DNA from 4 places in the Rahnella sp. R3(2024) genome. Region 2 is predicted to be linked to each of the others. Evidence: predicted binding sites of a transcription regulator. Region 2 holds the regulator's gene; each other region holds the start of a gene.
The links. The regulator CRP, encoded in region 2, controls carbon source genes, mostly activating them, when cyclic AMP is high. The targets are predictions, from matches to a motif close to ATGTGANNNNNNTCACAT.
Positions count from the first base shown of each region.

Region 1: a site for CRP is predicted at 4,451-4,468, ahead of ABSH60_RS04315 (glycoside-pentoside-hexuronide (GPH):cation symporter). Genes of this name have one in related genera too.
Region 3: a site for CRP is predicted at 3,939-3,956, ahead of deoC (deoxyribose-phosphate aldolase). Genes of this name have one in related genera too.
Region 4: a site for CRP is predicted at 4,221-4,238, ahead of ABSH60_RS18655 (YchE family NAAT transporter). Genes of this name have one in related genera too.

Region 1 is NZ_JBHGBU010000001.1:986,121-994,032, forward strand. It holds gene ABSH60_RS04305 (MFS transporter) at 1-788, shown strand, start outside; gene ABSH60_RS04310 (beta-L-arabinofuranosidase domain-containing protein) at 860-2,836, opposite strand; gene ABSH60_RS04315 (glycoside-pentoside-hexuronide (GPH):cation symporter) at 2,862-4,271, opposite strand; gene ABSH60_RS04320 (helix-turn-helix domain-containing protein) at 4,553-5,380, shown strand; gene ABSH60_RS04325 (GntR family transcriptional regulator) at 5,493-6,179, shown strand; gene ABSH60_RS04330 (hypothetical protein) at 6,232-6,432, opposite strand; gene ABSH60_RS04335 (hypothetical protein) at 6,490-7,110, opposite strand; gene ABSH60_RS04340 (hypothetical protein) at 7,348-7,912, shown strand, end outside.
Region 2 is NZ_JBHGBU010000001.1:1,786,715-1,794,626, reverse strand. It holds gene ABSH60_RS08195 (YccS/YhfK family putative transporter) at 1-1,290, opposite strand, end outside; gene crp (cAMP-activated global transcriptional regulator CRP) at 1,352-1,984, opposite strand; gene ABSH60_RS08185 (OsmC family protein) at 2,347-2,754, shown strand; gene ABSH60_RS08180 (LysR substrate-binding domain-containing protein) at 2,756-3,667, opposite strand; gene ABSH60_RS08175 (MFS transporter) at 3,860-5,050, shown strand; gene ABSH60_RS08170 (amidohydrolase) at 5,066-6,250, shown strand; gene ABSH60_RS08165 (phosphoribulokinase) at 6,257-7,126, opposite strand; gene ABSH60_RS08160 (hypothetical protein) at 7,180-7,542, shown strand; gene ABSH60_RS08155 (gluconokinase) at 7,562-7,912, opposite strand, start outside.
Region 3 is NZ_JBHGBU010000001.1:2,778,908-2,786,819, forward strand. It holds gene osmY (molecular chaperone OsmY) at 292-882, shown strand; gene ABSH60_RS12570 (DUF1328 domain-containing protein) at 1,229-1,390, shown strand; gene ABSH60_RS12575 (patatin family protein) at 1,661-2,872, shown strand; gene ABSH60_RS12580 (TatD family hydrolase) at 2,869-3,654, shown strand; gene deoC (deoxyribose-phosphate aldolase) at 4,200-4,979, shown strand; gene deoA (thymidine phosphorylase) at 5,026-6,414, shown strand; gene deoB (phosphopentomutase) at 6,503-7,726, shown strand; gene deoD (purine-nucleoside phosphorylase) at 7,807-7,912, shown strand, end outside.
Region 4 is NZ_JBHGBU010000001.1:4,079,408-4,087,319, reverse strand. It holds gene oppB (oligopeptide ABC transporter permease OppB) at 1-339, opposite strand, end outside; gene oppA (oligopeptide ABC transporter substrate-binding protein OppA) at 521-2,161, opposite strand; gene ABSH60_RS18655 (YchE family NAAT transporter) at 3,327-3,971, opposite strand; gene adhE (bifunctional acetaldehyde-CoA/alcohol dehydrogenase) at 4,512-7,187, shown strand; gene ABSH60_RS18645 (thymidine kinase) at 7,324-7,912, opposite strand, start outside.

The DNA.
Region 1 (7,912 bases), 800 kb from region 2:
TTGCCGCGATTGGTATTGTGTGGATGGTGATCTGGTTCTTTACGGTGGCCGATAATCCGCTGAAAAGTAAGCGCGTGTCCCAGGAAGAATTACGTTTAATTGATGCAATGAAGAATGAAAATATCAGCGAAGAGGAAGATCTGGCACAGGCTGCGCATGGGCTGGGGTATTATTTAAAACAACCGATTATTCTGGTCACTGCCTTCGCATTCTTCTGCTACAACTATATTTTGTTCTTCTTCCTCAGCTGGTTCCCGGCTTATCTGGTGCAGGCGCATGGCCTGAATATTAAAGAGATGAGCCTGACAACGGTTATTCCGTGGATTGTCGGCTTCGTCGGACTGGCACTGGGCGGTTATATTTCAGATAAGATCTTCAATATTACCGGCCGCTTATTGCTGTCGCGTAAAATTATATTGGTGGTCAGCCTGTTAGCCGCTGCCATTTGCGTCGCCCTCGCCGGTATCGTCACCAGCGTGGTGCCTGCGGTGGTGCTGATGTCAGTGTCTATTTTCTTCCTGTATACCACCGGGGCAATTTACTGGGCGATTATTCAGGACGTGGTACATAAATCCCGCGTCGGCGGCACCAGCGGATTCATTCATCTGGTCGGCAGCGTGTCCGGCATCATCGGGCCCGTGGTCACCGGATTTATTGTCCAGAATACCGGTCGTTTTGACAGCGCCTTTATTCTCGCAGGCGGCGTCGCCGCGCTGGGGGCAATTCTGGTGTTCTTCGTGATCAAACCGCCTAAACAGTCCGCCGAGACAACACTCTCTCACAGCTAAATCAGTGAAAGGATATTCAAAACCCGGCCACCTGCGCCGGGTTTATTTTTTGGAGGCGGGTTCAGCCTTTTCTACACTTCATCAATCCACACCCGCATCTCCCCTTCCCCACGGTTCGCCCAGGCAAAATACGGCACAAAGGTCATGGTTTGCGGCAAGGTTGCTTCCTCTGGCGGATTGTAGCGGTACAACGGCTGCTGCCCGGCCTGCACCGACGGGCGTCGCTCGCCCTGCGTTTGCAGCAATGTTTTACCCGCGAACAGTCCGCTGCCAGAAATCAGGCGGAACGGCGCATCGTGCGGCAAACGAATGTTATGCAGTTCACTGCCGTTATCCGCCTGTTCCAGGCAATACACCAGTGGCCCGCGCTGCACGGCGACTTTTCCGGCGACGTGGCGCAGCAGTGCGTTACCTTTCACGCGGGTGACCGGCATCGGTAAGGTCATTTCAATGCGATCGCCTTTCTGCCATTCCCTGGTCAGACGCAAATACCCGCGCTGCGTCAGGCTGGTCAGTTCAAGCGGATGACCATTGATGGCGACCTGCGGGCTGGCGCACCAGTCAGGTAAACGCAGCGCCAGCGTGGCTTCCAGCGGTTCACCGGTATCAACGTCAATCGTTACGTTTTCAGCCCACGGGTAGCCGCCGGACTGTTTCAGCCGTAGCGGTTTTCCGCCGATTTCCGCCTCCACATCGCTGCCGATATACAGATTGATATCCACACCGTCCGGGCGCCGGGTATAAATGTAATGGCCGAGTGACGCCAGCAGCCGCGCAATATTGGGCGGGCAGCAGGCGCAGCCGAACCAGCGCTGACGCACCGGTTTTACGTGATCATAAATATGGTTGAACGGGATGCTTTTCGGGTGCACTTCCAGCGGATTCACATAGAAGAAATGTTTACCGTCGAGCGCCATACCGGCCAGCACGGTGTTGTAAAGCGCACGTTCCATCACGTCGCTGTAACGGCTGTCGGCCTCCATCTGCAACATGCGGTTGGCAAACATCATCAGGCCAATCGAGGCGCAGGTTTCGGTATAGGCCGTGTCATTGGGTAAATCGTAATCCGAGGAAAACGCTTCTCCGCTGCTTTGCGAACCAATCGCACCGGTGATGTACATCTGCCTTTGCGTCATGTTTTCCCATAAGCGCTGGCAGGTTTCGCGTTTTTCCTGATCCTGACTCAGCCTCGCCAGGTGCGCGACACCGGCGTACAGATAAACGAACCGCACCGCATGGCCGACCGCCGTGGTCTGTAGTGCTATCGGCAGATGCGCCTGCGTGTAGGCTTTATCCTTAACCATCCACGCCGGGCCGTAGTTATTCCAGTGCGATGTTTTGCCGCGTTTTTCATATTCGATATCGTAAAAATGCGGCTGCGCCCCGCGCTGCTCAACGAAATACCTTGTCAGTTCGAGATAACGGGTTTCGGCGGTTTGCTCATACAAACGCATCAGCGCCAGTTCAATTTCAGGGTGGCCGGGATAGCCGTGTAATTGCTTTTCGCCCGGCCCGAAGACATCGGCAATGTGATCAGCCAGTTTGCAGACGATCTCCAGCAAACGGGTTTTGCCCGTAGCCTGCGCATAAGCCACACCCGCTTCGATCAGATGTCCGGCGCAGTAAAGCTCGTGACATTCCGCCAGATTGGTCCAGCGGTGTTGCGGCTCTTTGACGGTGAAATAGGTGTTGAGATACCCGTCGGGCTGCTGCACCGCGCCGACCAGTTCGATCACCTGATCGGCGGTTTCCTCCAGCGCCGGGTCCGGTGTTTTCGCCAGCAAATAACCCACCGCTTCCAGCCATTTGGCAACGTCGCTGTCCTGAAAAACCATGCCGTAAAACTCACCGTCACTTTGCCCGGCGGCAATGCGGAAGTTTTCTATCGCGTGGCTCGGTTCGGCATCGGCAACCTCATCATTGAGCGCCTTCCACTGATACGGCACCACCACATCTTTCACCAGACGCTGATACTCCCGCCAGAACGCGTCGGAGACATTCACCTTGTGCAAAGGCACTTCTAAAGATTCAACCGGAGAAAAAGACATACAACCTCCTGAACAGTTATCAACATTAAACGTTTGCCGCCAGCTCGCGGGACATGCGGGTCAGCAATGTGTTATTGAGCTTGCAGAACATCAGCGTCCCGGCCAGCAGTAAATGCATCGCCGCAGGCAACAGCGTTTCCAGCAGCGTGATCCCGCCAAGGGATGCCGCGGTCTGGTGCCCGGCACCGGCCTGATAAGACACCCAAATAAAGACCAGACTGATGATCCCGGCGCTGGAGGCCCAGGCCAGTTTGATAAAGAAAAGATTGAAGGCGAAGTTCATGCCGGAAGAGCGGATACCGTTTTTCCAGTGTCCGTAGTCATCGGCAAACGCCATGATGGAAAAGTGCAGCGGCAGCGTGAAGCCGAGGATCACACAATGTACGAAGATAATGCCAAGCCACAGCGTCTGGAATTGTTCACCCACCGGCACAAACCACAACAGCAGGGAAAACACCGCCAGCACCAGATTGGTGATCAGGTAGAGACGCACGCTGTCGATAAATTTGGTCAGCTGATTGACGATGATCGCGCCGAGAATTGACGCCAGCGTCACCATGCCGAAGAACATCGACGCGTACCCTGCGCCGCCTTTCAGCACGTAGGTGATGAAATACATATAGCCGCCACCGCGCAGGTTGAACACGTTGATCAGCAGGAATGACATGAGGAGAACCAGCAGCAACTGGTCGTTTTTCAGCATTCCGCGGATGTGCTCTTTAATGCTGAACTGCCCCAGCAGCGCCAGCGGCAGACGCTCGCGAACCGTGAAGAAGCACCACAGGAACATCACCACCGCCACCGAGCACAGCAAGCCGACGCCCTGCTGATACCCCCGCGCAGCATCACCTTTGCCGAAGAGTTGCACCAGCCACGGCAGCCCGACGGAAACCATAAATCCGGCCACACCGCACAAAACAAAGCGCCATGACTGGCAGGAAATCACCTCCCGGTGATCGGTGGTCATGGTGTTAATCAGCGCGCAATACGGCACGTTGATGGCCGTGTATGACACCGAAAGCAGGAAGTAAGTGAAGAAGGCGTACGCGATTTTGGCATCACCGCTCAGGCCGGGCACCGTGAAGGTGAGAAAACCGACTACGCCAATCGGCAACGCTATCCACAACTGCCATGGACGAAAGCGCCCCCAGCGGCTTTGGGTGCGGTCAGCCAGAATGCCCATCAGCGGATCGGAAATCGCATCAATCACCCGCAGGGAAATAAACAATGTGCCGACAATCGCCGGTGTCAGCCCGAAGACATCGGTATAAAAGAAGGTCAGAAAACTGGTGATCAGACAGGTTATTATCGTGCCACCGGCGTCACCTAATCCGTAACCGATTTTCTCACTGACGGAGAGTTTAGCGTTAACAGAAATTATTTTCCCCTCAACGCTTACCGGCGCAGAACCGGTATTAACTGAAACTGTTGGCATTATTTTTCCTCGCTTTTATATCGTTATTTATAAGCTGTAGGAACACAATGAATAAGGCTAATTTTTCGCATCAGCCCTGAGATGAAATAAGGTACGCCATAAATCTGGCATAGAGATTTCATGCCAACAAGAGGAGGATAAAGTAGTTAAACGGGACAATTCCGACTCACGAACAGAATCTGTGAAGCAGATCAAAACCTCTTAACGCCCGGCGGGTAGCGCGTGTTTCTTATGCTACTGTCAATCTACACCTGCCTGATGAGCGCCTGAAAATGCCTGAAATGCTTGCGTTTCCCGTTAATTACCCGGTAAAAGTGCAAAACGGCGGTCTGTTTATTTCACGGGGGATTGGCACACATCCGACCCGACGCCTGAGTTCGCACGAGTTAATTTATGTCGTGCGGGGTTCGCTGTCTTTGCAGGAAGAAAATAACCGTTTTGATTTACACGCAGGCGAAAGTTTATTGTTATTTCCAGGGCGTGAACATAAAGGGATCACAACATTCGATCCCGATTTAAAATTTTACTGGCTGCATTTCGATATTGTGAAAGATAGCGCAATAATGGAAATACAACCAAACAGTCCCTCTTTACAGCTGAATATTCCACAGCACTGTAAAGTCAGAGACAGCGAAACCCTGTTAACGCTGTTCAGATTATTTTTATATGAACAGGAACGCGGAGGTAACTCTCTCGAGCTGTTTCTGATATTGCTGTTACAGGAAGTCTCGCGTGCCTGGCCGGAGAATGTCGAACCGGGCGGCCCCGGCGTGGCACTGGCTTATAAAGCCCGCCAGCTCATCACGACACAGTTTCACATGCCGCTGGGGGCTTCGGAACTGGCGGAACGGCTGCACTGCAACGCGGATTATCTCGGACGGGTTTTCCGCCTGACTTTCCAGATGACGCTGACCGAAGCATTGCATAAACAACGTGTTGCCGCCGCCGAGAAACTGTTGCTGGCGAATACCGGCAATGTGGCGGATGTGGCCCGCCTCACCGGGTTTAATGACGTGGCGTATTTTCGACGAGTGTTTCGCAAACTGCTGGGGATCACGCCAGCGGCGTATAAAAAGCTCTATTGCCGTGAGCACATTAATTCGGATTAGCTTTGATGAAATAAGCCAAATATCTGTGAAAACCTTGCGCTAACAATCTCAAAATCCTGAGAAAACTCATGTTAGTATTATGGACTCCCGATTCTGAAGACAACTTTTGCCCATGACAGACGCCTTTGAATTTCTCAGCAATGTACCGGTTAATCAGCAGATTTACCGTACCTTGCGTCAGGACATCGTCACCTGCGCCATTGCGCCGGGGGCATTCCTGTCGGAGAAAGAGATTTCCACACGCTTTAACGTGTCCCGCCAGCCGGTGCGCGAAGCCTTTATCAAACTGGCGGAAGCCGGACTGGTGCAGGTACTGCCACAGCGCGGCACCTATGTGATGAAAATTTCCTCCAAGCGGGTAGCTGACGGCCGTTTCATTCGTGAAGCCGTCGAAACCGCCGTGGTGCGCCGTGCGGCGATGGTCGCCACCGGGAAAGATCTGGCATTGCTGGAACACAATCTTGAACGCCAGACGCTGGCCGCCAAAAGCCAGCAAACGCAGGAATTCCTGCTGCTTGACGATGATTTCCACCGCACCATCGCGCAAATCATTGACTGCCGTCTGGCGTGGGAAACCGTCGAACACATCAAAGCCACCATGGACCGCGTGCGGTTCCTGACGCTCAGTAAAGTCTCCCCGCCGGAGAATCTGATTGCACAGCATTATGCGATTTTCGATGGTCTGAAAGCACATGACCCGGATGCAGCGGAAAAAGCCATCCGCATTCATTTGCAGGAAATGATTTCCACTATCACGCCCATTGCCGAACAGAACAGTGACTGGTTTGATGCCGAGTGAGTTTGTCTTCCCGCGTGGTAAAACGATGCCAACGCGGGAGATAATTTTCACTTCAGGGCAATTTGTTCCAGTCTTTTGAAGGGCGGTAGCAGGCTTCTCGCGGGCCAAGCAGCACACCTCCCCCTTCAAAACCTTCAACATCTTTTTGACCTTCATATTTTTCATCGCAGGATCTTAAAAATCCGACAACGAGTTCCACAAGTTCTGTCTGCCGAGGCGTTAAATTAACCGGTTTTTCCTTGTCTCGCTTCATGTGCTGCTCCTGATAAGTCAGATAAAAATTCTCTGTCTGAAATGATGAATTCATTCTTCAAACGTTGATATTAAATAAATCCATATTTATATATTCACGTAATAAATAGTAAGTGGATTCGCACTCCATCTCTTGCGAAACTTGCGACAGGGGCGCTGCGGAGATATAAAAACGCATTACATCATCATTAACAACATCTTTAATTACAAATCTCACCCTTTCTTTCTTTAATATACCCAGCTCATTAAGAACCTCAGCGTAAATCACCATAAGACAAAGGCTGTAATACAGCATATTCCTTTTCAAAGGATGCCCTGCTGTCTTGCGATAAAAATTCTCCAGTGCATTGAGCTCCAGTTCTTCTGATAAGCACCGGCACGAGGTTAACAGGAACGCGGCCCGCTCCTGCTGCAGGTTATTGAGACAAAACACATAAGCGGCCTGCTCCATACCTGAATTCTGCGGCTTATTTTTCCGATACTCGTTAAACAGCCATTTCCAGTTAAGCTGGTGTTTTTCAGGTTGTCGTAAATTACGCCTCGCCCGACGCTGCTGCCAGATAATATCACTGCGACGAATACACTTTATAATAAGAGAGACATCTAACTTACTGAAGACGGCATTCATTATTGTGACCGTCTCATTAATCACCCTTTCATGTAACGTCATCCTTTCCATTTTATTCCCACAGGTTGCATGTTATTTCGCAAGAATAATCCTCAATCCGGGAATAACAATCATGATGCGTTTTTTTTACGAGACGTCTCGTAAAATTTCATCAGACCCTGGGTCTGTAAGGCGAAGGTTTTCTTTCCATCCCGCTGTCTGCGGCGTTCAATTTTTGCGGGTTAGCGCCAAAATCTGTATGACAACTTAGTGTAAGCTGTAAACCACATCAATATCGTGGATACCTTTATGCCAGCCGCAGCCCCCCTGAAAAAAAGCTATTACAGTGCCGAACAGTCACTCTCCCTCGCCCAACTGGATGAAGAAAAGATCAGCCAGATTGCACGCGATCTGGACGTGGCCGAAAGCGAGAAAGAGCATTATCTCACCGGCTGGATGGGCCAGAACAGTGTGGTGCTGGTAAGAAATTATCAGGATAAACGTGGCACCGCGAACGGCCTGGTGATGTCGCGGGGTAACCGTTACAAACTGACCGTGCAGGCCATCACTTTTCGCATTCCCAAAGTGCTGCTGTGGGTGACTTTCCGCCGCACGCCTCGCACCATGACCGTCATTGCCTATAACAAACTGGGCGAACAGGCGACCGGCCTGCAACAGTTTATGCATGTGCAGGATCCTGAGCTGAAAGAGCGCCTCGAAAACGACTGGCGCGAGCTGAATGATTATCTTGGTATGGCCTGCTGGCAGATGGACAATAACCGCCCGTTATGGCGTCAGCTGCATGAAGAGATCACCCCGCAGGCACTGTGGCTGCTGGCAGATTCATCGTGGTTCAGCGGCAAAAAACTGCAAA
Region 2 (7,912 bases):
GGCAGCGGCGATCAGCAATCCCGCCAGCGTGCCGAGCGCACGGTGCTGAATGCGCACGCGGGTGGCGTTATAACCGTTCTGACTGACCAGCATGATGGTCAGCAAAATCCAGTAAGGTTTCGGCAGATTGAAGAACAACCCGAGGCTGCTGCCTAACGCCAGAATAATGCCGAGACGTGCGGCATTGCGCAGGGCAATGGATTTAAAGGACAAATAGCTTTTCAGTGCGGGCCAGAAAGGCAGGCGTGGCTGAGTATTCATCAGATCGCGCCGGTACAATGGCCTCTGGGTACGCAGCAGGCGTGCGATGCGGCTGAAATGGTAATAACAGAACTGGCCGACCGGATTATCCGGATTGCGTGCGGCAATTTTCTCCAGCGCCGCCAGTTCGTTCGCCATGGTAAAACGCCCGGAAAGACGGTGGTAAAGAATGTCGTCAGCAATCACCCGCAGACGGGCTGAAATCACCTGAGCATTACGGCGGATCACCGCTTCCGCATGGCTCTCTTCCACCAGCTTTTGCACTTCTTCCGGCTGATGCAGGCTGACGGTAATGTGCTCCTGCAAATCCAGCGCCACCTGAAAACGCTGAAACAGCCGCTTGTAGTGATGATGATGTCCGTGCTGCGGCAGCATGTGCAGCTGCTGATAAAGCAGGGCGATAAGATCGATGACCTGTTGCTGGCGCTTGAGCAGCGGCGGCAATGCGGTTTCAGGGTCGGTATGCTGTGTCAGCAGGCTGTATTTAGCTTCGAAATAATCCGCCAGTTGCAAATACAGCTGACTGAGGGTTTCGCGCATCGGTTGTTCTTTTGATATGCGAAACCACGCCCAGTTAAACAGGCCGTACCAGGCGGTGCCTGCGGCAAACAGCGCGGGTGCCTGCCACATCGGCCTGACGCCCACCATGCTCAGGGTAAAGATGGTCGCCACCAAGGCACCGGGCAACAGACGCGCATGGAGCGGGCTGATTTCGCCGGTGACGCCCAGTAATAATGCCAGCGACAGCATGATCAGCGGCAGCGGGAGGTGCCACCCGGTCAGCATCACTTGCAGCAGAATGCTGCCCAGCGCAAACAGAGCACCACCAATAATGAGACGTTTGAAAAAGCGTTTGTGGGGAGTATCAAGACCGGCGACGTTACAGCAGGCAGGGCAGAGGGAAAACAACAGGCCCATTTGCAGATTCCCAAACAGCCAGCAGAGGCCGACCGGCAGACATAACACCAGCGTCTGACGCAGTGCATAGTTCACTTCGGGATGATAAAACAGCCTTCGCCATAGCGTCATGGATGAAGCTTAGCCCATAAAAAAGGCGCGACAGTAAGCTGTCGCGCCTTTTTTTGAGGGATTAACGTGTGCCGTAAACGACAATCGTTTTACCGTGTGCGGAGATCAGGCTCTGATCTTCCAGCATCTTGAGAATACGGCCGACGGTTTCACGGGAGCAACCGACGATCTGACCGATTTCCTGGCGGGTAATTTTAATCTGCATCCCGTCCGGGTGGGTCATGGCATCTGGCTGTTTGGCCAGATTCAATAAGGTCTGAGCGATACGGCCCGTTACGTCGAGGAAAGCAAGGTTACCGACTTTCTCTGACGTCATTTGCAGACGGTTTGCCATCTGCGCGGAGAGGCGCATCAAAATGTCCGGGTTAACCTGAATCAGCTGGCGGAATTTTTTATAAGAAATTTCAGCCACTTCGCAGGCAGTTTTAGCACGTACCCAGGCACTGCGTTCCTGACCTTCTTCGAAGAGTCCCAGCTCGCCGATGAAGTCACCTTGGTTAAGGTAGGAAAGTATCATCTCTTTGCCTTCTTCATCTTTAATCAGGACGGCAACCGACCCTTTCACGATGTAGTACAGCGTTTCGGCTTTTTCACCCTGGTGAATCAGCGTACTTTTAGAAGGATACTTATGTATATGACAGTGAGACAGGAACCATTCAAGTGTCGGGTCTGTTTGTGGCTTGCCGAGAACCATTTGCTATTATCCTCTGTTATTATCGCTGCCCAAAATCACAGGGCTCAGAGTTCCCTGTACGGCGTCTGAATATTAATGCGCCCTATCAGCATGTAACTCACCAGAAATGCTGCAAGCGGATGTCGGAGTGAAACAGCCTGTTAATTGCTGTTATCACCTTGGGTTCTGTTCTTAAACCGCGAAAACCGTCACCGCAATTTACTGGAAAGTATGTTTCGGCTTTGTTTGTAACACAGGTTTGCAATGCTGTCTTGTGTTGTCTCGCTTCAGCATGATGGCGATCGGGTTACGTTGCCAGTTTTTAGGTGAAAGGGTACTCTGGGGTGAAAATTTGATGAATAAGAACGCCAGGAGATAAGCAAATGCACGCACGCGTAAAATGGGTGGAAGGTCTGACGTTTTTAGGTGAATCCGCGTCGGGTCATCAGGTTTTAATGGACGGGAATGCCGGTGATAAAGCACCGAGCCCGATGGAAATGTTGCTGATGTCAGCGGGCGGCTGTAGCGCGATCGACGTGGTGTCGATATTGCAAAAAGGCCGCAGCGATGTCCGTGACTGTGAAGTGAAACTGACGTCAGAACGTCGCGAAGAAGCACCGCGTTTGTTCACACACATCAATCTGCACTTCATCGTCACCGGTAAGGACCTGACTGATAAGGTTGTGGAGCGCGCCGTCAGCCTGTCAGCTGAGAAATATTGTTCCGTTTCTCTGATGCTGGGCAAAGCCGCCTCGATCACCCACAGTTTTGAAGTGGTTAACGTCGAATAAGTCACGACCAGTCATACGTCTGGCACTGATGACGCAGTAAATCCAAAAATCGCCGCGCGGCAAACGTCAGCGGCGATTTTTGCGAATAAAGTACGCAGTATTCCGCCTGTGGCAGGGTGTCGATATTGAGCAGACACAGCTTATCCTGCAATCCAAAAGGCGCCCGCATCGCCCGCGCAACAATGGTCAGGTAATCTGACTGCAACACCATATTTAGCCCGCACACTACCGAATCCGTTCGCACCGGCGTTTCTGCGAACGGCGGATGCAATCCGCCCATCGAAAGCTGCAATTGCGGGTAATACCCCATGTCCGTTTCCGGCAGTACCCAGCGCGCCTCATGCAGTTCCTCAAGCGAGGTGGCGTGTGCCAGCGGATGACCGCGCCGCGCGATGATGCCAAACGGTGCGTTAAACAGCGGTTCGCGCACCAGATCCTCCAGCGGAAAGCCCGGCCCGACGGTGCCGACGGCAAAATCCAGCCGGCCTTCGCGCAGCGCCGGTAACAGCACCGAAAGCTGACCTTCTTTGATCAGCAATTTCGACTGCGGAAACTGGGTTTTGAACCCCTCATTCAGTGCCGGAAAAACCGTCAGCGCCAGCAGTGAAGAAAAACCTATCGCCACCGACCCCTGCGAATACTGATTAATTTGCTGAATTTCTTCTGCTGCGCGTTCCAGTTCTTCAAGGATGAACTGCATCCGCTGGGCAAATGCGCGTCCAGTTTCGGTCAGCGCCATGCCCTGATTGCCGCGCACAATCAGCTGCGTATCGAGGGTGTGTTCCAGTTCCCGCAACGTTCTGCTGACCGCCGGTTGTGACTGATTCATCGCCCGCGCCGCACCGCGAATACTGCCGCTGCGGATAACCTGCTGGAAAACCTTCAGTTGCTGTAATTTCGGCAAATAGCGCATCCCGATCCCTATCAGTAAAAAGCATCACCCGCCCAAAAATTGCATCTTATGGCCGCACTGTAAAGCTGATAGCGTCAGGGTTGTTAAAATAATGCGTTGTTATTCAGTTGATTACGTGACGTATGTCGCATTTTATCTTTCGCCCGACAGTGAGAACTTCTGACGTGGTGATAACAAAAAGGGATATCCGCTATGAAAAGTCGTTCCCTGATGATTTTCCTGCTGTTCGTGGGCTATGTCGTGGTGTATATCGACAAAACGGTGATGGGCTTTGCGCTGTTGCCGATAGAGCGCGAATTTACTCTTCAGCCGCAGCAACTGGGCTACATCACCGGGATGTTCTTCCTCGCCTATTCGCTGTTTCAAATTCCCGCCGGCTGGCTGAATGACCGGTTTGGCTATAAAAAAGTGCTGGCGATATCGTTGTTTCTTCTCGGGGGCTTCGCCTTATGTTTCGGCGCACTGGGCTTTGGTCTGGGGCTGCTGGTGACGTTTCGCTTTCTTTCAGGCATCGGCCATTCTGGTTACCCCTGTTCCTGCGCAAAAGCCGTGGTGTCCAACTTCGCCCTCGAACAACGTACCTTCGCCCAGTCCATTCTGCTCTCCTCCGCCGGGCTGGCGATGACCGCCGGGCCGCTCATCGCCGTCCGTGCACTCGATACCCTCGGCTGGCGCGGATCGTTCTCGATTCTCGGTCTGCTGGCCTTTGCCATTGCGGCTGCGATTGTCCTGCTGGTGCCTGATCCGCCGAAAGTGCAGGCCCGTACAGGGGTGAAAACCGGATATCATGAGTTGCTGAAGAATCCGATTGTTTTACTGCTGTTCGTCTCGATTTTCTGCATCAACATTCCTTCTTATGGCCTGATGGCGTGGCTGCCGAAGTATCTGGTGCAGCAGCGGGGCATGTCGCTCGACGTCTCCGGGATGGTGGTTGCCACCGGCGGGCTGGGGATCTGGATTTCGTCGCTGGCGACAGGCTGGCTGGTCGGGCGTTATATGCAGGGCAACGAGCCGAAAGTGATTTTCTGCTGCACCTTGCTCAGTGCCGTGTGCATCTGGCTGGTGTACACCTCAACGTCGGCGGTGACCGCCGGTTTATGTCTGTTCCTCGGCTACGTTTTCCTGATGGCGTCATTTGTTACGGTCTTTACGCTGCCGATGAAACGCCTGCCCGCTGAGGTGATGGGGGCGGCGATGGGGCTGATTAACACTGGCGGAACACTCGGCGGATTTGTGGCACCGATAGCGATGGGATATCTGATCAGCGTCAGTCACGGATATCTCTCGACGTTTGTTTTTCTGGCGCTGGCGATGGTGGTTGCCGGTCTGGCGATCCTGCCGCTGGCGATGAAACCGCGCGCAACGCTGCGTGATGCGGCTTAACTGAGGAGAAGTGTGATGACTTTTAATTTCGAGGCGATGCTGGCTGATGTCCGGGCGGACGTGCTGCGCTGGCGCAGACATCTTCATGCTCATCCTGAGCTGTCATTTCAGGAGCATAACACGGCGGATTATATCGCCCGTCAGCTGGAAGATTTTGGCGGCCTGACCCTGACGCGGCTGACGCCCAACAGCGTGGTGGCCGATTTACAGGGCGCACATCCGGGGCCGAAATATGCGCTGCGCGCGGACATTGATGCCTTACCGATTCAGGAAGAAAACGACGAACCCTTCTGCTCGACGGTGCCCGGCGTGATGCACGCCTGCGGCCATGATGCCCATACTGCGATGCTGCTGGGTGCGGCGAAAGTGCTGACGCAATGCCAGCCTGCGCTGCACGGCTCGGTGAGGTTTATCTTTCAGCATGCGGAAGAGCTTCCACCGGGCGGCGCGCAGGAACTGGTGGATTTAGGTGTGCTGGACGGCGTTGAGAAAATCTTCGGCCTGCATGTGATGCCAAACTCCCCGACCGGCGAAGTAGGGCTGAAAGAGGGCGTGTTCTGCGCTTCTACGGATAATTTCGACATCACCATTACCGGCAAAGGCGGTCATGGTTCGATGCCACATCTGTGCGTGGATCCTGTAGTGATTGGCGCTGAAGTGGTGACGGCGCTGCAAAACGTGGTGGCCCGCCGTATCGACCCGCTTCAGGTGCCGGTGCTGACCATCGCCACCTTCCAGACGGGCGAAAGTTATAATGTGATCCCGGAGCGGGTAAAACTCGCCGGTACGCTGCGCACCCATCACAGCACGGTACGCGAGCAGGTGCCGCAATTGATGGAGCAGATTATTTCGGGGATTACCGCCGCGCACGGCGCGCAGTATGAACTGCGCTGGACGCGTGGTTACGTCAACGGAGATAACCATCCTGACGCCTGTGCGATTGCGCGTCAGGTGATTGCCAAAACGGTAGGCACACAGGCGCTGCGTGAAATCAGCCAGCCGCTGTTTGGTGGCGAAGATTTCTCTTCCTATCAGCAAAAAGTGCCCGGCTGTTTCCTCTTTATCGGCAGCGGTAACGAGAAGATCGGCGCGACGTATGGCGTGCATAATCCGCGTTTTCGCCTCGACGAAGAGGCGATGCAGATTGGCGTAAAACTGCATGTTGGCTTCATTCAGCATTTACTGATGAACGACGCCTGAGCCCGCTTACTCGATTTTCTTACCTTCCATCAGGCGCTGCACCAGCGGCGCCATAATCAGCTCCATTGCCAGCCCCATTTTGCCACCCGGCACCACCAGCGTTTTAATCTGAGAGATAAACGAGCCCTGGATCATCGCCAGCAGGTAAGGGAAATCAATGTCATCCAGCCCCTGGAAGTGGATCACCACAAAACTTTCATCCAGTGAAGGGATGGCTTTTGCGGCAAACGGGTTGGAGGTGTCGATGGTCGGCACACGCTGAAAGTTAATGTGGGTGCGGGAAAATTGCGGGGTGATGTAGTTGATGTAGTCATCCATCGAGCGCACGACCGAATCCATCACCGCCTCACGGGAATGCCCGCGCTCGCCGGTATCGCGCACCAGTTTCTGGATCCACTCAAGGTTGACGATAGGCACCACGCCGACCAGCAAATCAACCTGCGCGGCGACGTCAATTTTGTCAGCCACCACACCGCCGTGCAGACCTTCATAAAATAAAATGTCCGTCGGTTCCGGCAGCGCCTGCCACGGCGTAAAGGTGCCCGGCACCTGATTGTAGGGAACAGCTTCGTCATAAGTATGCAGATATTTACGGGAGCGCCCGGTGCCGGTATTACCGTATTCAATGAAGCTTTTTTCCAGTAAGCCGAAGTCATTGGCTTCCGGCCCGAAATAGCTGATATGACGCCCGAGATCGCGCGCCTTGCGGATGGCGGCGTCCATTTCAGGGCGGGTGAAATGATGGAAACTGTCGCCTTCGAGCTCAGCCGCGCGCAGGCCAAGTTGTTGGAAAATCTTACGAAACGCCACGCTGGTGGTGGTGGTGCCCGCACCGCTCGAACCGGTGACTGCAATAACAGGGTGTTTGGCTGACATATTGCGCTGTTCTCCGTAAAGGTGATGCTGGCAGGCGCGACGCGGCCCTTTCTGTGATCGAAGACCTGGCGTCATCGCTGCGCATAATTACGCCTATTGTTACCATATTTATTCGTGAAGTGACAGGCGACGACCGGTTATTTCAGCCGCCCGCAACCGGCATTTTTTCCCTGATTTCTCAGGTCGTCTTTATCCATCAAATGCCCGATAACGACGGCAAAATCATCATTTTTACGATACGGTCCGCGCGCCGTTGGCAGGTTTCGAACAGCCGCTGGCAGCCCTGGCGGCGAAGCCTGAGGTGTGTCCTCAGCAGTGAAAATCCGGTCTGTATGATCGTTGTGAAAAAGAGGGCAGTTCAGGAAGAAAGCAGGGAAAGGAATAAAAAACCCCCGGTGCAGGCCGGGGATTTCTGAACAAGCGGGATGCGGAAAACTACTTTTTTACCGTCTTCAACGCTGCGACGCAGCGGTCGACCACGCCGTCAAATTTATGGTCAATATTGACGCGTAAGACATCCGGTTCGTCTTCGCCCGGCTCTTCGAGCGCGTCGAACTGGCTTCTCAGTAAATCAGTCGGCATGAAGTGTCCGGCGCGGGCTTTCAGGCGGTCGGCGATCACGTCGAAACTGCCTTTCATGTAGATGAATACCATCCCTTCGTTGTCTTTACGCAGCGCGTCGCGATAGCGGCGTTTCAGGGCGGAACAGACAATCACGCCCGTTTCATTTTTATGGCGCAGGCTGTAGGCGGCGTCATTTAAGCGTAATAACCACGGCGCACGATC
Region 3 (7,912 bases), 990 kb from region 2:
TCGAAATCTTAAGACTTGTCTGCATTCGGCCCCGTAATTGGCGATCGCTCTACTCTTTTGGACATTCTTGACTATATTAAATGTGTGTTCACGAAACAGTGGCGTAAAGCACTGCTTAAAAGTGACGAAGCAGAGTGTTATATCGAAAGGCGATGAAAAGCCCGAATAAAACGACGTACTCTGCTACAAAGGAAGTAAATACAGCAGCAATACAATTTGTTAGAAGGCGTCACCAAAAATGTGGCGTACCGGGTCCAGGCTTAGGGCTCATAAACTGAAAGGAATAAATCGATGAAAAATTCTAAATTTGCCTATTCAATGATGGCCGTTGTTCTGGGTACCGCACTGATGAGCGGTAGCGCACTGGCTGCAAGCACCACTGATAGCGCAGGTGCAAAAATCGATAGCTCCATGAAAAAAGTTGATAACTACATGGGCGATAGCGCCATCACAGCAAAAGTGAAAAGTGCACTGGTGGATGATAAAGCCATCAAAAGCACCGACATCTCTGTTACCACCAATTCTGGTGTGGTTACGCTGAGCGGCTTTGTGGCTTCCCAGTCAGAAGCTGAACAAGCTGTTGCCGCCGCCACCAAAGTTGAAGGCGTGAAATCTGTCAGCGACAAATTGCACACTAAAGACAAAAGCGAACAAAGCGTGAAAGGTTACGCCGGTGACTCTGCTACCACGGCTTCTGTAAAAGCCAAACTGCTGGCAGACGACATCGTTCCTTCACGTAACGTCAAAGTAGAAACCACCGAAGGCGTTGTTCAGCTTTCCGGTTCAGTAAAAGACCAGGCACAGTCTGACCGTGCTGAAAGCGTTGCGAAAACCGTTGATGGCGTGAAAAGCGTTAAAAACGACCTGAAAGTTGCACCATAATTTTCGCGAAACGTGTGTCGTATGAAGCAGTAAACGGCGTCCGCTCACGGGCAGGGCGCCGGATTTGAATAACATATAATGATATACCGTACCTCCTGCCCATTGTCCGGCACTGAAGGCTTACGCAATAGCGATGTGAACATTTATTTGAAAAATAAGCGTTAGTTTTTGCTAACACTTCCATTTTTCCGACTATCTTTATTAGGTAAGTGATGATTTTTATCTCCGGTATTTGCCGGCTAATAAAGTGTCACCAAGACAAATGTTACACCGAGACTTCAGACCGGAAGTAGGAGTGTCACCTTTTTAAACTGGCAAAGTGAATATATAGGGTAAGGAGAAGCTTATGTTTCGTTGGGGCATTATTTTTCTGATCATCGCGTTGATCGCAGCAGCACTGGGTTTTGGTGGTTTGGCTGGTACAGCTGCCTGGGCTGCAAAAATCGTATTCGTAGTGGGTATCATTCTGTTCCTGGTCAGCTTGTTTACCGGTCGTAAACGACTCTGACAATATAACGTTATGAAATCATAACGTTAACAGAAGTACCTCGTAAGACACCGCATCGCCCTCTTATCTGAACACATTGCCTGACCGCAGTGTTTTCAGAAAAGAGGGCGATGTTTTTTATGTTATGACCCTTCTCATTTATGTGATCCGTTAACAGTAAGTAACGATTTTATCCTCACATCCTGGTAAGAAACTCACCGAAACTGATAAGACGAGGTATGCTCAGAAATGAAGCCTGCCCGTAAAGGCTAATTGTGTGAGGATAATGCGTTGGGATACAGAATACCTGTCACGCTGGGGAATATAGAACCGCTGGCATATAAACCCTACCGGCCGGGCAAGATTGCCCTGGTGTGCGAGGGGGGAGGGCAGAGAGGCATTTTTACCGCCGGTGTGCTGGATGAATTTCAGCGGGCGAATTTCAATCCCTTCGATTTGTACCTCGGAACCTCTGCCGGCGCGCAAAACCTTTCCGCCTTCGTGTGCGGACAACCGGGTTACGCCAGAAGAGTCATTACCCGCTACACCACCAGCCCTGACTTCTTCAATCCGCTGCGCTTTGTGCGCGGCGGGCATCTTATCGATCTCGACTGGCTGGTCGATGAAACCGCAAAAAACATGCCGCTGGCGATGGAAAGTGCGGAAAAGCTGCTGATCGATGGCCGCGAATTTCTGATGTGCGCCTGCCGCAGCGACGATTACACGGCCAGTTATTTTTCACCGACGCGTGAGAACTGGTTGCCGGTTATCAAAGCCTCCAGCGCCATACCCGGTTTTTATCGTATGGGCGTGGATCTGGACGGCATCAGCTATCAGGACGGCGGCATCAGCGACGCTATTCCGGTGGAAGAAGCTTACCGTCGTGGGGCAGATACCATCGTGGTGATCCGCACGGTGCCTTCGGCGATGTTCTACACGCCGCAATGGATGAAGCGTATGGAGCAATGGCTGAGCGAAAGCAGCCTGCAACAACTGGTGCGCATGATGCAGCATCACGAAAACAGCTATCACCGTATTCAGCAGTTCATTGAAAACCCACCGGGCGACGTGCGGATTTTCGAAATCTTCCCGCCGAAACCGCTGGCCAGCCACGCGCTCGGCAGCCGTTTACCTGCTCTCAATCAGGATTATCATCTCGGGCGCCGCTGTGGCCGGTATTTCCTGTCGGCAGCCGCACACTGGCTGTTGCCGCGTGAAAATGAGCGGCCTTATCCGCAGATTATCCCGCGGGCGACACGGCCTCAGCGCGTGGTGGTGCCGGAGAATGAGCCAGAAAACGTGACACCGCTGGCGGCGGCCGTCAGCACGGTCGAACAAATCGTGCTCGATCCCGCTGTGCTCACCGATATGGTGGCCGATGGCGGCGTCGTGCGTCCGGCGGCTTTTCAGGACAGTACGCCGGCAGAAATCCGCCCGCAAAGCGTCCCGTCTGAGATGCGGTCAGCGGACATTTATCCTGCCAGTGAAGGCGACAAGCTGTGAATGTTCACTTCATTGATACGCACTGCCATTTCGATTTCCCGCCGTTCACCGGTGCTGAGGCTGAAAGCCTGCATCTGGCACAACAGAGTGGCGTGCGGGACATCATCGTGCCCGCCGTTACCGCCGATCGTTTCCACGGTATTCTCTCGCTGGCAAAAAAATTCCCTCAGCTTTATGCCGCGCTCGGTCTGCATCCTCTGTATATCGCGCAGCATACAGACGACGATCTGGCGTTGCTGGATACCCTGCTCAGCCAGCGCGATCCGCGTGCGGTGGCCGTTGGGGAAATCGGGTTGGATCTGTTTATGGAAACGCCGATGTTTGAGCAACAACAGCGTTTGCTGAAGGCGCAGTTCGCCCTGGCAAAGCGTGAGACGCTGCCGGTGATCCTGCATTCACGGCGCAGTCACGATCAGCTGGCGGCGATGTTGCGGCAGGCAAAACTTCCTGCGACCGGTGTGGTACATGGTTTTGCAGGCAGTCTTTCTCAGGCGCAGGCGTTTATCAGACTGGGTTTCGCCATTGGCGTTGGCGGCACCATCAGCTATGCGCGTGCGCAGAAAACCCGTCAGGTGATGGCGCAGTTACCACTTTCCTCATTGTTGCTGGAAACGGATGCGCCGGATATGCCGTTGCAGGGTTTTCAGGGCCAGCCAAATCGCCCGGAACGCGCCGCCGCAGTGTTTGATGTGCTGTGTGAGTTACGCCCGGAACGCCCCGAAGATATCGCCGCCGCGCTGCTTGCGAATACCCGTCGGGTGTTTAATCTTCCTTCTGATTGATGTTCATATTCATCGTTTTGTGATTTAAATAACATTAATTTCTCGTCAAATTCCCCATTAACATGCCGATCGTGATGTTTTGTAAGTTTTGTTTCCTCTTTAAATGTTATTATTATAACATCACCGGCAAGATTACCGGTCGGTGATCCCCGCGTGTCTGCCCGAACTCCGCTTGTCATGAATCGGGTATACACTCTTATATGGGCCGAATACTGAGCATAACGCCGGGTAAATGTGATTCAGATCTCATTTCACCAAGCAACGTTGCAAACGGTTTTCATTTTGTGTGAAATACTGCACACAGGAACCTGATGTGACGTGTTCAAATAGTCACAACGAATTGGCGTCTGCCAATCCAAGCGCGGTGAGAAGGATCTCAGTTGCCACGTAAGCCAGATACAGCGCTTACGCACGCTATCTTCAAGGAACCAAGTCCGCTCGCCAACCGTGCAGAATTCTTCTGCGGCGTTACCCGCCGAAAGGAATTCATGACTGTATGCTCAGTTCTGGCTGGTCGCTGGAATTGAAAATTGTTGGAGAGTTATATGACCGATTTAACCGCCGCAGCACAACGTGCGCTGAACCTGATGGATTTAACCACCCTGAACGAAGACGACACCGATGCAAAAGTGATCGCGCTTTGTCATCAGGCAAAAAGCCCGGCAGGTAACACCGCTGCTGTGTGCATTTATCCTCGTTTTATCCCGATTGCCCGTAAAACCCTGCGCGAGCAAGGTACGCCGGACATCCGTATCGCAACCGTAACCAACTTCCCGCACGGGAACGACGATCTTGAGATTGCGCTGGCTGAAACCCGTGCCGCTATCGCTTACGGCGCAGATGAAGTTGACGTGGTCTTCCCGTACCGCGCGCTGATGGCCGGCAATGAGCAGGTTGGTTTTGAAATGGTGAAACAGTGCAAAGAAGCCTGTGCCGCTGCCAATGTCCTGCTGAAAGTGATCATCGAAACCGGTGAACTGAAACAAGACGTGCTGATCCGTAAAGCATCTGAAATCGCTATCAAAGCGGGTGCTGATTTCATCAAAACCTCTACCGGTAAAGTGCCGGAAAACGCCACACTGCACAGCGCAGAGCTGATGATGACTGTGATCGCTGAAATGGGCGTCGGCAAAGACGTCGGTTTCAAACCTGCCGGTGGCGTTAAAACCGCTGAAGATGCCGCACAGTATCTGGCGCTGGCCGATCGCCTGCTGGGACGCGAATGGGCTGACTCACGTCATTTCCGTTTCGGTGCATCCAGCCTGCTGGCAAGCCTGCTGACCACTCTGGGTCACGCCGGTCAGAAAGCCACCAGCAGCTATTGATCACCGGGGCACCGCCCAGGCGGTGCGCATCTGTCGGGGCGTTGCCATGCAGCGCCCGCACAATCAGCGTCCAGATTCTGGCGTTCAGCTCAGGCAGGGGGATACCTTGTTTCTCGCACAAGAAATTATTCGTAAAAAACGTGATGGCCATCCTTTAAGTGACGAAGAAATTCGTTTCTTTGTGAACGGTATTCGCGACAGTCAGGTTTCAGAAGGTCAGATCGCCGCACTGGCAATGACTATTTATTTCAACGACATGACCATGAATGAGCGCGTGTCGCTGACCATGGCGATGCGTGATTCCGGTACCGTACTTAACTGGAAAAGCCTGAACCTGAACGGCCCGATCGTGGATAAACATTCCACCGGTGGCGTGGGTGACGTGACTTCCCTGATGCTCGGCCCGATGGTGGCGGCGTGCGGAGGTTATGTTCCGATGATTTCAGGCCGTGGCCTCGGTCATACCGGCGGTACGCTCGATAAACTCGAAGCCATTCCGGGTTTTGATATTTTCCCGGACGATAGCCGTTTTCGCAGCATTATTCAGGACGTTGGCGTAGCCATCATCGGCCAGACCAGCTCGCTGGCACCGGCGGATAAACGCTTCTATGCCACCCGCGATATCACCGCGACCGTTGATTCCATACCGCTTATCACCGCGTCAATCCTCGCCAAAAAACTGGCTGAAGGTCTGGACGCGCTGGTCATGGACGTCAAAGTGGGTTCCGGCGCATTTATGCCGACCTATCAGCTGTCCGAAGACTTGGCTCAGTCGATTGCCGATGTGGCGAACGGCGCAGGCTGCAAAACCACCGCGTTGCTGACGGACATGAACCAGGTGCTGGCCTCCAGCGCCGGTAACGCCGTTGAAGTGCGCGAAGCCGTGCGCTTCCTGACCGGCGAATACCGCAATCCGCGTCTGCTTGAAGTGACTATGGCGCTGTGCGTGGAAATGTTGCTGTCCGGCGGTCTGGCAAAAGATGACGCCGATGCCCGCAGCAAACTGCAGGCCGTGCTGGATAACGGCAAAGCGGCAGAGATTTTTGGTCGCATGATTGCGGCGCAAAAAGGACCGGCTGACTTTATTGAAAATTACGATCGCTATCTGCCGCAGGCAACGCTGAGCAAACCGGTTTACGCCGAGGGCAACGGGATTGTCAGCGCGATGGATACCCGTGCGCTGGGCATGGCCGTGGTGTCACTGGGTGGCGGTCGTCGCCGTGCCAGCGATCCTATCGATTACAGCGTAGGCCTGACGAACATGGCGCAGCTCGGCCAGCAGGTGGATACCCGCCAGCCACTGGCGATGATCCACGCCAACAGCGAAGCTGCCTGGCAGCAGGCTGCCGCAGAAGTGCGTGCCGCCATTGTTCTGAGCGACAGCGCGCCGGAAATTACGCCGGTGGTGTATCGCCGGATCGGCGGCAACGCTTGATTTCAGGCCACATCGCCCCCATTTAAGACTGATCAGGTACGCGGCAGTTCCGCGTGACCCAATGCGTAACCATTCGCAGGAGAGCAAAATGAAACGTACATTTATCATGGTGTTAGACTCATTCGGTATCGGTGCCAGTGAAGATGCCGAACGCTTTGGCGATACAGGCTCTGACACGCTGGGCCATATCGCGGCTGCCTGTGCGCGTGGTGAAGCGGACAAGGGTCGCAAAGGGCCGCTGCATCTGCCAAACCTGACCCGTCTGGGGCTGGCGAAAGCGGCTGAAGAATCTACCGGTAAAATTCCTGACGGCATGGACGGTGATTCCGAAATCACCGGTGCGTATGCCTACGCCAGCGAACTGTCTTCCGGTAAAGACACCCCGTCAGGCCACTGGGAAATCGCCGGTGTGCCTGTGTTGTTTGAATGGGGCTATTTCAGCGACACCACCAACAGCTTCCCGCAGGAACTGCTGGATAAACTGGTTGAGCGTGGCAATCTGCCGGGCTATCTCGGTAACTGCCATTCCTCTGGCACCGTTGTGCTGGATGATTTAGGTGAAGAGCACATGAAAACCGGCAAGCCGATTTTCTACACCTCCGCCGACTCTGTATTCCAGATCGCCTGCCACGAAGAAACTTTCGGGCTGGATCGTCTGTACGAACTGTGCGAAATCGCCCGTGAAGAGCTGACGGAAGGCGGCTACAACATTGGCCGCGTGATCGCCCGTCCGTTCATTGGCGACAAAGCCGGTAACTTTGAGCGTACCGGTAACCGTCACGATCTGGCGGTTGAGCCACCGGCACCGACCATTCTGAAAAAACTGGTTGATGAGAAAGACGGCCATGTGGTGTCTGTCGGTAAAATCGCCGATATCTATGCGCAGGTCGGCATCACCAAAAAAGTGAAAGCCACCGGTCTGGACGCTCTGTTTGACGCCACCATCAAAGAGATGAAAGAAGCGGGCGACAAAACTATCGTCTTCACTAACTTCGTGGATTTCGACTCCTCTTACGGCCACCGTCGTGATGTGCCGGGCTACGCCGCCGCACTGGAACTGTTCGACCGCCGTATGCCGGAACTGCTTGAGCTGGTGAAAGAAGATGACATCATCATCTTCACCGCTGACCACGGTTGTGACCCAACCTGGCGCGGTACGGATCATACCCGTGAGCACATTCCGGTGTTAATCTACGGCCCGAAAGTGAAACCGGGCTCATTAGGCCACCGTGAAACCTTCGCGGATATCGGTCAGACGGTCGCGAAATACTTCGATCTGTCACCGATGGACTACGGCAAATCCATGCTGTAAGACTTTGCAGACGCGGCCGGCACTGATGCCGGCCGCGTTTTTATGATGAATATGACACCTCGCTGAAAAGGAATAAGAAGATGGCAACTCCACACATTAATGCTGAAATGGGCGACTTCGCTGACGTAGTGCTGATGCCTGGGGATCCGCTGCGCGCCAAGCACATCGCGGAAACTTTCCTTCAGG
Region 4 (7,912 bases), 2.3 Mb from region 2:
CACACCAAACACAATCGCCATAATGAATGCCGCCAGGCCTAATTTCGCCGAAACCGGGAAAGAAGCCGCGACCAGATCATTGACGGTGTAATCCTTGTATTTGAACGACGGGCCAAAGTCACCTTTCGCCAGTTGTTCTAAATAATTGAAATACTGCTTATAGATTGGATCATTGAGGTGATATTTCGCCTCAATGTTGGCCATAACTTCTGGCGGAAGATTACGCTCACCCGTAAAAGGGCTACCGGGGGCGAGACGCATCATAAAAAACGAAATGGTGATCAAAATGAATAGCGTCGGAATCGCTTCCAGACAGCGGCGTAAAATAAACTTTAACATTGCCCGTACCTGTTTCTAAGCCTGTCACTACAGCTTGATAGTTTTGGCTTGGTCACGATGCCCCGCGTGTGTGGGTCATCATGGTGGCTCTTTGCTTTGGCACTGAACGTCAGCGCTAAGAACATTACTTACATCAAATAAAAAACAGGGCAGCTCGGGGATGCCCTGTTCTTTTCACTGATTAGTGTTTGATGATGTACAGATCTTTCACGTAGACGTTGTCCTGTGGATCTTTACCGGTGTAACCGCCAACGTAAGGTTTCACCAGACGCGCGTTCACGTAGTAATAAACAGGCACGATAACGGAGTCTTTATCCAGCTGGGTTTCAGCTTTCTGATACAGATCAGCACGCTCGTCATCCGTCTTCGCGGTCAGAGTGTCAGCAATCGCTTTATCAAACGCTGCGCTCTTATAGTGAGAGGTGTTGTTGCTGCTGTCAGACAACATGGTGTTCAGGAAAGAAGAAGGTTCGTTGTAGTCAGAGCACCAGCCGGCACGCGCCACATCGAAGTTGCCCTGATGACGGCTGTCGAGGAAGGTTTTCCACTCCTGGTTAACCAGCTTCACGTCAACGCCCAGGTTTTTCTTCCAGATAGCCGCTGCGGCGATAGCCAGTTTTTTGTGCAGGTCAGAGGTGTTGTACAGCAGCTCGAAGGTCAGAGGTTTAGCCGGCGTGTAGCCCGCTTCAGCCAGCAGTTTTTTCGCTTCGGTGTTGCGCTGATCCTGAGTCTCTTTGAACCAGGCCGGAGGCGTCAGTTTCGCGCCGTCGGTGTAAGGAGGAGTGTAGCTGTAGGCTGGCAGGTCGCCCTGCGCTTTCACCTTGTTCACGATGATGTCGCGATCCAGGCCCAGTTTCAGTGCTTCACGAACGCGTGAATCAGTGAATGGTGCTTTCTGGTTGTTGATTTCGTAGTAGTAAGTACACAGGTACGGGTCAACATGAACTTCGGTAGGGATTTCTTTTTTCAGCTTCTGGAACAGTTCAATCGGCATGTTGTTGTAAGTCATGTCGATTTCGCCACTGCGGTAGCGGTTAACGTCTGTCACTTCTGAAGAAATTGGCAGATAGGTAACCTGGTTAATCACAGTTTTGGCGTTGTCCCAGTAAGTCGGGCTACGTTCGAGCACGATACGTTCGTTGACGGTCCATGCTTTCAGTTTGTATGCGCCATTGCTGACGTAGTTTTCTGGTTGAGTCCATTTGTCGCCAAATTTCTCAACAACACTTTTGTTCACCGGCTTCATCGCGGTGTGAGACAGCATTTTGACAAAATACGGTACTGGCTCAGTCAGGGTCACTTGCAGAGTATGGTCATCAATCGCTTTCACACCCAGCGTATCAGGGCTTTTTTTACCACTGATGATGTCATCGATGTTTTCGATGTGGCCGTATTGCAGGTAGCTTTCATAAGGAGAGGCGGTTTTTGGGTCAGCCAGGCGCTGCCAGCTGTATACGAAATCCTGAGCAGTCACAGGATCGCCGTTAGACCATTTTGCTTCCGGACGCAGGTGGAAGGTCCAGACTTTGAAATCTTTATTATCCCAGCTGGTGGCAACACCAGGGATCACACTGCCGTCTTTGCTGTCGGTATTGACCAGGCCTTCCATCAGATCACGGATCACGTTGGATTCAGGTACGCCTTCCACTTTATGCGGATCAAGGGACTGTACTTCTGAACCGTTGTTACGCACCAGTTCTTGCTTGTCTGACAGGGTCACGCCTGCAGGCACGGTGGCTGCAAAGGCGGTATTAATGGAAATGGCGCCAACCGCAGCCATGATGCAGGCAGCCAGCAGATTTTTTTTTGTGATGTTGGTCATTGTCATTCAACTCCAATTTTTATTATGAACTTGCACACTCTGGCGCAAGATAAACCCTTACTGCGTCAACGGGTTTCACAAGCAGGAACGAATTGCTCAAGAAAGGCCCCCATTCAGTAACCATCCGCGGATGGCTTCCCCTATTACTGCGTGAAGCAAGTGAAACGTCAGGCTGTTAAGCGCCATGCGGTTTCAGAGATCGTTAAGGAAGATCTCCTCCATTTGACTTACCCCGTTTATCACCGGCATTCATTCCGGAGGTACACCAGGCAGTCGCATACTGATATTCCTAATGACTTTAAATAAAATTTTTTGGCTGTCACCGGTATAGGTGAAAGCATTTCCGCCGTCATCAAACGTCAGAAATCAATTAAGAAGAAGAACTGAAGATTTGTTTTGCTGAGCGGGAAGATTCAACTCAGAGCTGTGTAATGGCGGTAACGCAAAGATCGTCTTCCTGCGAAAAGAAAACGACTGAGGATAATTTTGCGGTACGTATTGCGACACTTTGCTCTCCAAAAACAAATGAAATTGCTTCAATCTTTCTGTGCCTTGCAAGATTCGTTCTCACTTAGAGCATGACTCTACACAATTTTCCATTTGTTAAGACGATTTGAAAATTATCAGAAGCCCGATACCGGCGCCAATTAATTTTGCAAATTTGTTACGCAATTCTCTTTTATACGTTACTAAGCTTTTGAGCGCCCAAGATACCTACACCGTGAAACAGCAGGTAACTTGCTGTTTAAACTCATCTTAAATGCAATTTACAGGTCCGAAATCTCCTGCGAGGTTGCTCAAGAACTCGACTGACACAATCAGTTAACATTCTGACGATTTCAAGGATAAAGCCCTGTTAACTGCTGTGTTAACACTAATAACATCTCGATACGGCCTGCACAAGCCTTACAGAATGATGTGGATAAATTAACGGCAATACGGGCAGTAAAGGAGGGGTTTTAGCAAAAAAATAGCTAAGTTTATTAGAAGAAATGAAGGCTTGGATTCAAAAGAAGTCTGAGAAGGGAGTTTACGCCACATTAGGGTGCAAATGCTCTTATTTACACCATTAGCTGCACTATATTAATGCATTTGATTATAAGCAGACGTAATAATTATCACGAAATCACGTTTATGATCTCGTGATAATTTGGCTGCGTATTGATTAGAGAAGGCCGGGGAAAATAGCTTTAATTCCTGTCACAATAAATTCGATGCCCAAAGACATCAGTAACAACCCCATGATTCGGGTAATCACGTTGATGCCCGTCTGCCCCAGTAAACGAACCAACAGCGGTGCCGCACGGAACAGAAGCCAGCAACAAAAGGCAAAGAAGATGATCGCCAGCGTAAGACCCAGCAGATTCTGCCAGCCGTTATAGCGGGAACTCCAGACAATCGTAGAACTGATTGCCCCGGGCCCTGCCATCAAGGGTAATGCCAAAGGCACTACACCGACATTTTCACGGATCGCAGTTTCCGACTTCTCTTGTTTGTTCTGCTTATCTTCACCGAGCTTGCCGCTGATCATCGACATCGCAATGGTCACAACCAGAATGCCGCCTGCGATGCGGAATGAATCAATGGAAATCCCAAACAGATGCAGAATGGCATCGCCGAGGAACAACGCTGTCGACAATATAATGGCGACGGATAAGTTAGCCGTCATGTTGGTCTTATTACGACCGGCGGCAGCCTGATAGCTGGTCATACTAATGAAGACAGGCAGGATCCCTACCGGGTTAACCAGCGCGAACAACCCGACGAAAAATTTGATATAGCCTGAAAAATCTAATAAAGATTGGCTCACGCAGAACTCCGCACAAATTGCCAGTAGATGAAGGTCTTGATGGGGCGCTAATGTACTGGAATTGCAAAGATGGCGCCACGTCGTTTCGTGGTATTTATCACCAGAATTTCATTAAAAAGCAGTGAATGACACTTTTGTTAAAAAAGTGTAATATTACTGCCTCAAAAAGCCGTTAAGTTGTAGATAGTTCCCACTTTTTTGATAATCATTCTTATTAACCCCCAGCTGAAAGGAGTCAGCATTGGTGTTTAGTGATCCAGATCAAATTCCCTCTGCCTACAAATAGGTAAGCTTTGCGCATAGTCACTCACCGGTACTTGCGAACACTCTCTGAGATAAACGTTCACAAAATGGCGCGGAATGACAATTTATCTACTCTGGGTGCTACACGACTGAAAGCTCTTTGAGCAAATAAAGAGACAGAGATAACACATTGAGAACAGTAGTAATAATTACTTTCTCACAGTGGAGGATAGCAAGGCTATACTCATCTCTGGCAGGTTATTTACTAAAAGAGTTTAACTTTATCAGGAGAGCATTATGGCTGTAACAAATGTCGCTGAACTGAACGCACTCGTTGCCCGAGTGAAAAAGGCACAACGTGAATACGCCAACTTCAGTCAAGAACAAGTAGATAAGATCTTCGCCGCCGCCGCCCTGGCTGCTGCTGATGCTCGAATTCTGCTGGCAAAACTTGCTGTTGAAGAATCCGGTATGGGTATCGTCGAAGACAAAGTGATCAAAAACCACTTCGCCTCTGAATATATCTACAACGCTTATAAAGATGAAAAAACCTGTGGCATCCTCGGTCAGGATGACACCTTCGGTACCATCACTATCGCAGAGCCAATCGGCCTCATCTGCGGTATCGTACCGACAACTAACCCAACTTCTACCGCGATTTTCAAAGCGCTGATCAGCCTGAAAACACGTAACGGTATCATCTTCTCTCCACACCCACGTGCTAAAAACGCAACCAACAAAGCCGCAGATATCGTTCTGCAAGCCGCTATCGCTGCGGGTGCGCCAAAAGACATCATTGGCTGGATTGATGAACCAAGCGTAGAGCTGTCCAATCAGTTAATGCATCACCCGGATCTGAACCTGATCCTGGCAACCGGTGGCCCGGGCATGGTGAAAGCCGCTTACAGCTCCGGTAAACCCGCGATTGGCGTTGGTGCCGGTAATACCCCGGTTGTCGTTGATGAAACCGCTGATATCAAACGTGTTGTCGCTTCCGTTCTGATGTCTAAAACCTTCGATAACGGTGTTATCTGTGCGTCTGAACAGTCCATCATCGTGGTTGATTCTGTTTATAACGCAGTGCGTGAACGTTTCTCTTCTCACGGCGGCTACCTGCTGCAGGGTAAAGAGTTGAAAGCCGTTTCCGACATCATTCTTAAAAACGGTGGCCTGAACGCGGCAATCGTAGGCCAGCCAGCCGCGAAAATCGCTGAAATGGCCGGCATCAAAGTGCCAGCTCATACTAAAGTGTTAATCGGTGAAGTCAGCGTTGTTGACGAATCAGAACCGTTTGCACACGAAAAACTGTCCCCTACCCTTGCGATGTACCGTGCGAAAGATTTCGAAGATGCGGTAGCAAAAGCAGAAAAACTGGTAGAAATGGGCGGTATCGGCCACACCTCTTGTCTGTATACAGACCAGGACAACCAACCAGAACGTGTTAATTATTTTGGCAACAAAATGAAAACCGCACGTATTCTGATCAACACCCCGGCTTCACAGGGTGGTATCGGTGACCTGTATAACTTCAAACTTGCCCCTTCTCTGACGCTGGGCTGCGGTTCATGGGGTGGTAACTCCATCTCTGAAAACGTCGGTCCAAAACACTTGATCAACAAGAAAACTGTAGCGAAGCGAGCAGAAAACATGTTGTGGCATAAACTTCCAAAATCTATTTACTTCCGTCGTGGCTCACTGCCAATCGCACTGGAAGAAGTGGCGACTGACGGAGCGAAACGCGCCTTCATCGTTACTGACCGCTACTTATTCAATAACGGCTATGCAGACCAAATCACCAGCGTTCTGAAAGGTCACGGTATTGAAACTGAAGTCTTCTTCGAAGTAGAAGCGGATCCAACGCTGAGTATCGTTCGTAAAGGTGCTGAGCAGATGAACTCTTTCAAACCAGACGTGATTATCGCGCTGGGTGGTGGTTCACCGATGGATGCCGCTAAAATCATGTGGGTTCTGTACGAACATCCAGATACTCAGTTTGAAGATTTGGCGCTGCGCTTTATGGATATCCGTAAACGTATCTACAAATTCCCGAAAATGGGTGTGAAAGCGAAAATGATCGCCGTCACTACCACTTCCGGTACCGGTTCTGAAGTCACTCCGTTTGCAGTAGTGACAGATGACGCAACAGGTCAGAAATATCCACTGGCTGACTACGCGCTCACCCCAGATATGGCTATCGTTGATGCCAACCTGGTGATGAACATGCCGAAATCACTCTGTGCGTTCGGTGGTCTGGATGCGGTGACTCACGCACTGGAAGCTTACGTTTCCGTTCTGGCGAATGAATATTCTGATGGTCAGGCTCTGCAGGCGCTGAAATTACTGAAAGAAAACCTGCCAGCCAGCTACCACGAAGGTTCTAAAAACCCGGTTGCTCGTGAACGTGTGCACAATGCGGCCACTATCGCCGGTATCGCGTTTGCGAACGCCTTCCTGGGTGTGTGTCACTCAATGGCCCATAAACTGGGTTCCGAGTTCCACATTCCACACGGTCTGGCTAACGCCATGCTGATTTCAAACGTTATCCGTTACAACGCGAACGATAACCCAACTAAACAGACTGCTTTCAGTCAGTATGACCGCCCACAAGCGCGTCGTCGTTACGCAGAAATCGCTGACCATTTAGGTCTGGGCGCTCCTGGTGACCGTACTGCACAGAAAATCCAAAAACTGTTGAACTGGTTAGACGAAATCAAAGCGGATCTGGGTATTCCAACTTCAATCCGTGAAGCCGGTGTGCAGGAAGCTGACTTCCTGGCGAAAGTAGACAAACTGTCTGAAGATGCGTTTGATGACCAGTGTACCGGTGCTAACCCACGTTACCCGCTGATCGCCGAACTGAAACAGATTCTGATGGATACTTACTACGGTCGTGAGTACAACGAAGATGTTGCTGATGAAGTTGCCATTGCAGCTCCGGCACCTAAAGCTGAAAAGAAAACCAGCAAAAAATAATCTGCTGAGATTCCCGTAAGCAAAAAACCCGCCAAATGGCGGGTTTTTTTATTGTGCTATCAGGAGCGTCACTCGACGTTTTAATGACACTCTTCAATCTGGTACAGATTTGCTACCGCTCACAGGCCCGGCTGACTTAGCGTGTCTTTGTATCGTCAAGGGGAGCTATCGCGGCCATGGCTTCTTTATAATGCTTGCGACAAACGGACACATAGCTCTCATCCCCGCCAATGACCACCTGTGCGCCATCGTGAAGCGCGTTACCCTTCTCATCCATGCGGAGGTTGCGGTTGGCCTTACGGCCGCAGTGACAGATGGTTTTAAGCTCGACCAGCTTATCCGCCCATGCCAGCAGGTACTCGCTGCCTTCAAAAAGCTCCCCACGGAAATCTGTCCGCAATCCGTAACACAGAACCGGCACATCAAGGTCGTCCACGACGTCTGTAAGCTGCGACACCTGCGCCTTGGTAAGAAACTGACACTCATCTATCAAAACGCAATTCAGGCGCTGTGAGCCGCTGTCCTGTGCGATCAAATTAAAGAGATCGGTTTCTTTATTGTAAAGTTCCGCAGGCGATGACAACCCGATACGAGAACTGACCTTACCGACGCCAAACCGGTGATCTAACTCCGCCGTTAAGACCAGCGTACGCATGCCACGTTCTTGATAATTATATGAAGACTGCAACAGAGATGTCGATTTACCGGCGTTCATCGCCGAGTAA